3 regions of the Lysinibacillus sp. RS10 genome follow, and region 3 is predicted to be linked to each of the others. Evidence: riboswitches for the same ligand, from Rfam matches in the RefSeq annotation. Region 3 holds a riboswitch; each other region holds the start of a gene.
What was found. A riboswitch is a leader RNA that binds a small molecule or an ion and turns the genes downstream of it on or off. The one in region 3 is predicted to bind lysine.
Positions count from the first base shown of each region.

Region 1 (3,287 bases), 1.3 Mb from region 3:
ATGTGAACGCGCAAATCGTTGGTGACGAAATTCACTTAAACAACTTCTTTGATATCGGTGTAGCTGTATCAACAGAAGAAGGATTAGTAGTACCAGTTGTACGTGACGCTGACCGCAAAAACTTCGCTGAAATTGAAGATTCAATTGCAGACCTAGCGAAAAAAGCACGCGACAAAAAATTAGGTTTAGCAGATCTTTCAGGTGGCTCATTCACAATTACAAACGGTGGGGTATTCGGTTCATTAATGTCTACACCTATCATGAATGGTACACAAGCTGCTATCTTAGGTATGCACACTATCAAAAAACGTCCAGTAGAAGTGAATGGTGAAGTAGAAATTCGCCCAATGATGTACTTAGCACTTTCTTATGACCACCGTATTATTGATGGTAAAGATTCTGTAGGTTTCCTTAAAACTGTAAAAGAATTACTTGAAAACCCAGAAGATTTATTATTAAATTCTTAATTCCAAAATCATATTTAAACCCTGCGAACTTTGTTTTGCAGGGTTTTTTTCTTTTTATGGAACATTTAAGGGAGCGATGGATAGGAAATTTAAGTGGATGGATGGAAAAATAGAAGCGGCTGATAGAAGAGCCGGAGTGAAGGATAAAGCAATCGAAGCGACGGATAGAAGAGCTGAAGTAACGGATAGGAAACGAAGCGATGGATATGAAGTGACGAATAAGCAATCGAAGGCGATGGATAGAAAGGCCGAGTGACGGGTAGTAACTGAAGCGACGGATAGAAATCAAAGCTACAGATAAAAAAGCTAAGGCAAAGGATAAAGCAATCGAAGCTACCGATAGAAAAGCCAAACTAAAGGATAAAGCAATCAAAACAACGGAGAGGTTGCCCCAAAGTTTGCAAAACCTTCACATAGTAAAAAACATATAGTACAAAAGGCGTTATCTTTACTGATCAACAATTTCTTTCCAATTACTAAAATGGGAGTTTAGTAATAAATAGTAAAGGTTTTACTAAAAAAAATAATGATGATTTTCAATTCTGAAAAAATGTACGATGGATATAAGAAGAGTAATACCCTAATATTGTAAATAATCAGAAAAATGATGAAATTATCTTGACGAATATCTTACTTTTATTGTAGTATCTTAATATCAATTAAATAAACAAACCTCACATTTGTTCTACGGTGAGGTAGAGGCGCGGTATTTATTAGTACATTGTTGAGTATAAGCAAGCGAAGACGCAATGGAGAAGGAACTACCGCCGAAGTATAAAAGGAGCTCGTACTTTTATGCTGGGTCTGCAGTGAATAAGTGCAGGACTGTCCTAGTGAATTATTTTCCAGATTTACTAGGTTGTGCTATCTCGGAAACATGGAAATTATAGTGAGGATTTGGGCAACTGTTAATTAAAATAAGACCTAAGTTCAATTCTTAGGTCTTTTTTCGTACAGTTGTCTTATTTTTTTACAGAAAAGGGGAGTTTTTCATGAAAAGAAAATGGTTGTTATTAATGTTAACGGTAATGACTGCAATTGTGATGGCAGCATGTGGTGCTGGCGACAAAAAGGATGAAGCAACAGGTGATGCTGGTGCAGATAAAGATGGCGGAGGTGAATTCCGTGTTGGGATGGAAGCAGGTTATGCTCCATTTAACTGGACGCAGCAAGATGATGCAAATGGTGCAGTAAAAATCGCCGACAATGCTGAATATGCAGGCGGCTACGATGTGCAAATGGCGAAGAAAATCGCTGAAGGCTTGGGCAAAGAATTAGTCATTGTGAAAATGGAGTGGGATGGTTTAGTACCTGCACTGCAATCAAATAAAATTGATGCCATTGTTGCTGGGATGTCACCTACTGATGAGCGTAAGAAAACAATTGATTTCACTGAAAATTACTATACTTCTGATTTTGTTATGGTTATTAAAAAAGGTAGCAAGTATGAAAAAGCAAAATCAATCCAAGATTTTTCAGGAGCTAAAATCACATCACAATTAAACACATCTAACTACGATGTGATAGATCAGATCAAAGACGTTCAAAAACAAACTGCAATGGATAGTTTCCCAGCTATGCGTGTAGCCTTAGAAGCTGAAAAAATTGATGGCTATGTAGCAGAACGTCCAGAAGGAATTTCAGCTGCTGCAGCAAACGATAAGTTCACATATGTAAAGTTTGAAGAAGGCTTTGATACAGATATTTCAAACACTTCTATCGCAGTAGGTTTACGTAAAGGTGATGCAAATCTAGAAAAAATCAATGAAATTCTAAAAGGTATTTCTGAAGATGATCGTCAAAAAATTATGGAAGAAGCAATTCATCAACAACCAGCAGCACAATAATAAGACTGCACGGACTACTTGCTTAGTCCGTGCAATATCTTTTCATCATTATTCAATGAGTACCTCTTTAAATAATGATAATGTCCTAGCTAATAGAATCATAAAATAATAAGAAAAAGTAAGTTGCAATGAAATAGCTAAGGCAAAAAAGAACAAGCAAACAACACGACGTTGTAAGGAGGCACATCATGAGTCTTGAATGGATTATTTCAATTGTTGAGAACAACTGGCAAATGTTTTTACGAGGTGCGTATTATACATTACTTATTTCGATTACTAGTACAATTATTGGTGCACTTATCGGATTTTTCATCGGAATTATGCATACTATTAAGGTTCGTAAAAAGGGTGTAAAATACTATAGCTTAAAGATCATTAATTTTATACTAACATGCTATGTTGAATTCTTCCGTGGTACACCAATGATTGTACAAGCTATGGTTGTATTTTACGGATTAGATATGGCATTTGGTATTGATATGCACTTTATTACAGCAGGTATTTTAGTCGTTTCACTAAACACAGGTGCTTATATGACGGAAATTGTACGTGGTGGTATTGTATCGATTGATAAAGGACAGTATGAGGCTGCTTCAGCAATCGGTATGAATCATTTTCAAATCATGCTATATGTAGTCTTACCACAAGTTGCGAGAAATGTATTACCTGCAACAGGTAATCAATTAATTATGAATATTAAAGATACAGCAGTATTAAATGTGATCGGTGTTACGGAATTATTCTTCCAAACAAAATCAATTGCAGGTAATAACTTCCGCTATTTTGAATCATTCTTCGTAGCTTGTGTCCTTTATTTCATCATGACATTTACAGCATCAAGGATTTTACTATATGTAGAAAGACGACTTGATGGACCAGATGCTTATCAAAAAGAACAGAAAGAAGCAATATAGGGGGACGAACAAGTGGCCGTTATTAAAATAGAGCATTTAAGTAAATCATTTGGGCGTAA
Region 1 covers NZ_CP167122.1:2,487,566-2,490,852, reverse strand. The annotation lists gene odhB (2-oxoglutarate dehydrogenase complex dihydrolipoyllysine-residue succinyltransferase) at 1-467, shown strand, start outside; gene ACB089_RS12715 (hypothetical protein) at 565-723, shown strand; lysine riboswitch at 1,156-1,342, shown strand; gene ACB089_RS12710 (transporter substrate-binding domain-containing protein) at 1,460-2,314, shown strand; gene ACB089_RS12705 (amino acid ABC transporter permease) at 2,503-3,228, shown strand; gene ACB089_RS12700 (amino acid ABC transporter ATP-binding protein) at 3,241-3,287, shown strand, end outside.
Region 1: another riboswitch for lysine. It lies ahead of ACB089_RS12710 (transporter substrate-binding domain-containing protein); the one in region 3 lies ahead of ACB089_RS06200 (aspartate kinase).

Region 2 (3,287 bases), 1.7 Mb from region 3:
AATATTGCGGTTCTGCATTCATTTAAAGAAGATGGTGTGAGCATTGTAGATCACCATACCGCAGCTCAACAGTTTAAATTGTTCGAAGAGGCGGAAACTACAGTAGGGCGTGAAGTTACAGGGAATTGGACGTGGTTGATCCCACCGTTATCTCCAGCAACAACCCATATTTTCCATAAGCCGTATGTTAATGTGTACAATACACCGAACTATTTTTATCAGAAACCACATTATTAATCGAAAAAAGGCAGCACATGAGCTGCCTTTTTTAATTTACATATTCATTTTTAGAAGCCCTAAAAGAACATAAGGAAAGTATCAATACTACGACAACAAAGAGCCAGCCTACGATGTTCCAGCCACCGAATAAATCATGCAAGTATCCGAATAGGATTGGACCGATTGCGGCGAATAAATATCCTAAGGATTGTGCAAAGCCTGATAAATCAGCTGCTTCAAAAGCGGTACGGGTACGTAGTGTAAAGAACATCATTGCTAATGCGAATGAAGCACCCCCTGCTAAGCCTAGTAGCACCATCCACAGTATTGCGAGGCTTGTCCATTCCATTACTAATCCAATAAAGCCAACTATGTAAAATGACGTAAACATGAATACAAGGGGGCGTTGAGACGTCATTTTACTAGCGATAATAGGTATAGCTAAAGCCATCGGGACTTGTGAAAATTGCATGATGGAGAACATCCAGCCGGCACGATCTGCGGCTAAGCCTTGTGCTATGTATATTTCAGGAATCCAGGCAGCAGTTGTATAGAATAATAATGACTGTAACCCCATAGCACCTGTTACAGCCCAAGTAACAGGTGATTTCCATAAAGGTGTACGTTCTTTTGTAATCTTAAAAGTAGACTCAGGCTTATTAAATTTCAACTGTGGAATCCAAATTAAAATGGTTAATACCACAAGTACAAGCGAGATGGCCAGTGCACCTTGCCAGCCAAGTGATGAATTGGCGATAGGATAGCTAATGCCAGCACCAAGCCCAGCTGTCAAATTCATCGACATTGTGAAAAATGCCATAAGTAAACCTATGTGATAGGGAAACTTCAATTTAAGCAATCCTGGAATAAGTACGTTACCGAATGCAATAGCGATACCAATTAGCACAGTACCAAACACGAGTAAAGTAGTTGTGCCAAGGGAGCGTAGTATAATTCCTAATGCTAAAAGAATAGTGGATAAAAATAATGTTAATTCTAGCCCCAATTTACGTGCGACATTAGGGGCAAATGGTGATATGATTGCGAATGCTAGCAATGGGATTGTTGTTAGAAAGCCCGCGAGTACATTGGATATGCTGAGATCTTCACGGATAAAGGAAATAATGGGCCCAACAACTGTTAGTGGCATTCGTAATGTCGAGGCAATACAAATGACGCCGATAACTAATAATAAGGTTGTTCCTCTCCAGCTGATTTCCCTGCTAGGATAAGTAGTCGAATGTTCATCAGTAGTCAAATAAATCCCTCCTGTTAGAACAATTATAATCGAACTACTATGCCATTGTATTAAATTATTTAAAGTGATGGAAAATTCGAAAAAAACGGAACATTAATCGGGTTATTGAAATGTCAAAGGTCGTATGTTAAACTAATACACATCATAAATTTAATAATTATATGCCTCAAGTTTGTATTGAGGTAGAGGTCGCGGTATTTAAGAGTATACTAATGGAAATGACAAGCATTAGAGATGTTAGTGGAAAGGAAATATCGCCGAAGTGTGAGGGGACTTGAAAACCTCATGCTGGGGCTGTCTCCGAAAGGAACAGAACTGTCACGTTTGGAACAACGTGTTGAGCTATCGTTTTTGAAAGAACTGAGGATTAACTTAGCCATCACTGCGTTCATGTGATGGCATTTTTTTTGCCTCTTTAAAGAAGGAAGGAAGCTAAATCGTGAGTGAAATAAAAGTGAATCAGCTCGGCAATAAAGCGCCGAAGCTGAAAAAAGAATTAAAAAGCCGTCATATTACTATGATTTCATTAGGCGGTACAATCGGTACAGGGTTGTTTTTAGCTAGTGGTGGTGCCATTGCGCAAGCAGGCCCTGGCGGAGCACTTCTCGCCTATGCATTAATTGGTATTATGGTGTACTTTTTAATGACGAGCTTAGGCGAAATGGCGGCTTATATGCCATCATCGGGCTCATTTAGTACGTATGCTACAAAATTTGTAGATCCGGCTTTAGGTTTTGCACTTGGCTGGAACTACTGGTACAACTGGGCAATTACAATTGCGGCAGAAATTTCTGCTGTATCATTAATAATGAAATATTGGTTCCCGGATAGCTCATCAGCACTTTGGACTGCTTTATTTATCGTTATCGTTTTAACGTTCAATCTACTATCGGTAAAAAGCTATGGTGAAAGTGAATATTGGTTTGCAATGATCAAGGTTGTCACTGTAATCATCTTTATTATCGTCAGTTTCTTAATGATTTTTGGTATTTTAGGTGGACAAGCTCCTGTAGGCTTTACGAATTTCTTTATTAGTGATGGACCGTTCCACGGTGGTTTCCTTGCTACATTTGGTATTTTCTTAGCTGCGGGATTCTCGTTCCAGGGGACAGAGCTACTAGGAATAACGGCAGGGGAAACGGATGACCCTGGTAAAAATATTCCGAAAGCTGTTAAGTCTGTTTTCTGGCGAATTCTTTTATTCTATATTTTAGCGATTGCTGCAATTGGGATGCTGATTCCATTTACAGATGAACGTTTGTTGTCTGAGGATATCGCTGTATCACCATTTACACTAGTATTTGACCGTTTAGGAATTGCCTTTGCAGCGTCAATGATGAATGCCGTGATTTTAACGGCTATGCTGTCAGCAGGGAATTCAGGGCTCTATGCATCTTCTCGTATGCTGTGGCAATTAGCAGTAGATGGCCATGCACCAAAAATTTTCACTAAACTAAGCCGTCGAGGTATTCCAATTTACGCATTATTGGCGACATTATCTGTAGGCTCCCTAGCATTTTTAGCTTCATTCTTTGGTGACGGTGTAGTCTATATGTGGCTTCTAAATGCCTCTGGGATGTCTGGCTTCATTGCCTGGCTAGGAATTGCATATAGCCATTATCGTTTCCGTCGAGCGTTCGAGGCACAAGGCTTGGATCCGAAATTGTTGCCATATAGAGCAAAGCTATTCCCATTCGGTCCACTATTTGCCTTTACAGTTTGTATGATTGTTGTGATCGGTCAAAACTACACAGCCTTTATGGGTGACAAAATTGATTGGTACGGAGTATTTGTTTCATATATTGGTATT
Region 2 covers NZ_CP167122.1:4,691,874-4,695,160, reverse strand. The annotation lists gene ACB089_RS23465 (nitric oxide synthase oxygenase) at 1-237, shown strand, start outside; gene ACB089_RS23460 (CynX/NimT family MFS transporter) at 269-1,477, opposite strand; lysine riboswitch at 1,653-1,830, shown strand; gene ACB089_RS23455 (amino acid permease) at 1,917-3,287, shown strand, end outside.
Region 2: another riboswitch for lysine. It lies ahead of ACB089_RS23455 (amino acid permease); the one in region 3 lies ahead of ACB089_RS06200 (aspartate kinase).

Region 3 (3,287 bases):
GCAACTTCCTTCCAAGGTTTGTTTGTATTATCACATGGGACAATGCCTAGCACCTTGCGTAAAAGATATTGATGCCCAAATTTATCACGATATGATTGAGGATATGACGAAATTTTTAAATGGTGGTGTTGAGGCGGTCAAAAAGGAGCTCGAGGAAAAGATGCTTGCAGCTGCAGAAAATTTAGAGTTTGAGCGTGCAAAAGAGTTTCGCGATCAAATTGCCCATATTGACACTGTTATGCAAAAGCAAAAAATCGTCTCAAGTGATACAACGAACCGCGATGTATTTGGCTATGCAGTCGAGAAGGGCTGGATGTGTGTGCAAGTTTTCTTTGTTCGTCAAGGAAAGCTCATTGAACGAGATGTCTCGATTTTCCCAATTTATCAAGAGGCAGAAGAGGAATTTTTAACGTTCGTTGGCCGATTTTACGACAAGTTAGAACACATTAAGCCGAAGGAGATTTTTATCCCACAATCTATTGATGCGGATATTTTAACGGAATTACTTGATGTTCGAGTGCTAACACCAAAACGCGGGCAAAAAAAAGAACTTGTAGAATTAGCGATTAAAAATGCTGAAATTGCTGTAGCAGCAAAGTTCCAACTTATCGAACGTCAGGAAGAACGAACAATAGGCGCATGTGAGGCACTCGGTGAAGCTATGAGTATTTCAACGCCTTTACGAATTGAAGCTTTTGATAATAGTCATATGCATGGAACAGATGCAGTATCTGCAATGGTTGTATTTATCGATGGAAAACCAGCAAAGAAGGAGTATCGAAAGTACAAAACACGCACAGCTGCCAAACATGATGATTACGGGGCAATGCAGGAAGTAATAAGGCGTCGTTACACACGAGTATTAAAGGAAGGTTTACCTTTGCCAGATTTAGTACTAATTGATGGTGGGAAGGGGCAAATGGAAGTCGCACGAGAAGTATTAGAAGATGAGCTCGGCCTAGTCATTCCAATTGCCGGATTAGCAAAAGATGAAAAGCATAATACGTCACAGCTTTTATTTGGTGACCCACCTGAAGTAATTGCGTTAAAGCGCACAAGTGATGGATTCTATTTACTGCAACGAATTCAGGACGAAGTACACCGTTTCGCCATTACCTTCTTACGACAGCAGCACGAGAAGCATGCCATTCAATCTGTTCTCGATCATATAGAGGGTGTTGGTCCAAAGCGAAAACAGCAATTACTTAAGCATTTTGGCTCTGTCAAAAAAATCCGTGAGGCAAGTGAGTTGGCGTTACAAGAAGCCGGTATGCCTGCTAATCTAGCTAACAATATTCACGCCTATTTTCATTCAGCAGATCGTTCTTTGTAGCGAAAGCAAAGCGTCAGCTATAGAAGACTCCCATCTCTGAAGGTGGTGAAATGAATGCAGATGGAATTCCTTTTCAACAAGAGTCATTGTCAAAGGATTAGTCATATGCTAAGGTTGTATATAACATTGATCTAAAATAGCAATGTTATATACGGCTCCTTAGCTTATTGTAGATGTTTCAACTATATATACTACAAATTTTTTCGCTAAGGCAAAATTAAATACATTCACTATTTAAGTGATGATAGAGGTGCAAGGTTCAAGAGTAGTACATTAGAGGGCGAACAAGTCCAGTGACAATGTATGAAAGGGGAGCTTGCCGAAGTGGAGCATCGTTGTTTCCGATGCTGTGCTGGTTTTGCATTTAATAAATGTAAAACTGTCGATTCTAAACGTTTCGGAGAGCTATCTCACATGCGCAAGTAACTATTATTGTACATGTTATAGGCAGCTTTCACGTTATGTGAGGGCTGCCTTTTTTAGTTTTCTAGAGACAGCGAAATGATTGAATACGAAGGAGAATGATCTGTATGGCGAGAATTGTGATGAAATTCGGTAGTGCTGCATTAGCATCGACAAAGCATATTCAAGATGTTGCGAAAAGGGCGATAGCTGAAAAGGAAAGAGGCTATGATGTTGTCGTTGTAACTGCGGGAATGAGGAGTATGGCGAAAGAATTAGCAGAGATGGCTTGTGATTTATCAGATAGTGCGTCTAAGCGTGAACTAGATGTACTACTTTCAACAAGCTCACAACTATCAAGTGCGTTAGTTGCGATTGCTTTGCAGGAAGAAGGATATCATGCAGTGTCATTAACAGGTTGGCAGGCAGGTATTCAAACTGATGATATGTATTTCAATGCGCGTATCGATGATATTGATGTTAGTCGAATAGCAGAGCATTTTGCACAAGGACAAATCGTAATCGTTGCGGGGGAACAAGGTATTGATTGTTCACAGAATATTACGACGTTTGGTAAAGGCGGAGCGGAAACGACGGCTGTAGCTATCGCGGCGGCATTGGAAGCGGAGCGCGTAGATATTTACACGAATGTGGAAGGAGTCTATACAGCTGATCCAAGTCATGTTGCTAGGGCACAAAAGCTAAAAGAAATTTCCTATGACGAGATGCTAGAGCTATCAAACTTAGGATCACAAATTTTACACCCGCGAGCTGTAGAGTTAGCGAAGAAATTTCAAATCCCAGTTATTATTCGGTCGAGCGTAGTAGATACAGTAGGTACTTTATTGAAGGAGGAAGTTGGAATGGAGAAAAATTTAATAGTTCGTGGTGTTGCCTATGAGTCAGATGTTATTCGTTTAACGGTTGGTTATGATGCTTATTCTGATGCTTCGTTAGCAGATATGTTCACAATACTTGCAAAAAATCGCATAAACGTCGATATCATTGTGCAAGCAATAATAGATGGCTTAAAGCCGACTGTATCGTTTACCATTTTAAAAGAGGCGTTTGCAGAAGCATTACGTGTCTTAGAAGATAGTAAATTATCACTAGGATTTAGTTTTGCTGATTTTGAAATCGGCTTAGCAAAAGTCTCAATAGTTGGCTCAGGTATGGCATCTAATCCAGGCGTTGCTGCCCGTATGTTTGATCGTTTGCGTCGTGAAGGTATCCCGGTAAAAATGGTAAGTACATCTGAAATAAAAGTATCTGTTGTTGTACCTCAGGACGAAATGATTCGTGCAGCAAATGCATTACACGATGAATTCAATTTAGAACATGCACTTTACGTATAATAATGAATGGGGTGTGTCAATAAAAGGCACATCCTATTTTTTTCTTTATATTAATTTAATATTTTATCTATTGATATTATTGTATAGTAAAATGTAATTATATGTTTTACCAAGGAAAAGGTGGAGGTTTGTATGGCATTATTAGGTTTATTTCAAAAGCCAATTGAAAGCGTTGAAATACACAACGATTCCGAAAT
Region 3 covers NZ_CP167122.1:1,209,688-1,212,974, forward strand. The annotation lists gene uvrC (excinuclease ABC subunit UvrC) at 1-1,333, shown strand, start outside; lysine riboswitch at 1,571-1,749, shown strand; gene ACB089_RS06200 (aspartate kinase) at 1,864-3,090, shown strand; gene ACB089_RS06205 (methyl-accepting chemotaxis protein) at 3,223-3,287, shown strand, end outside.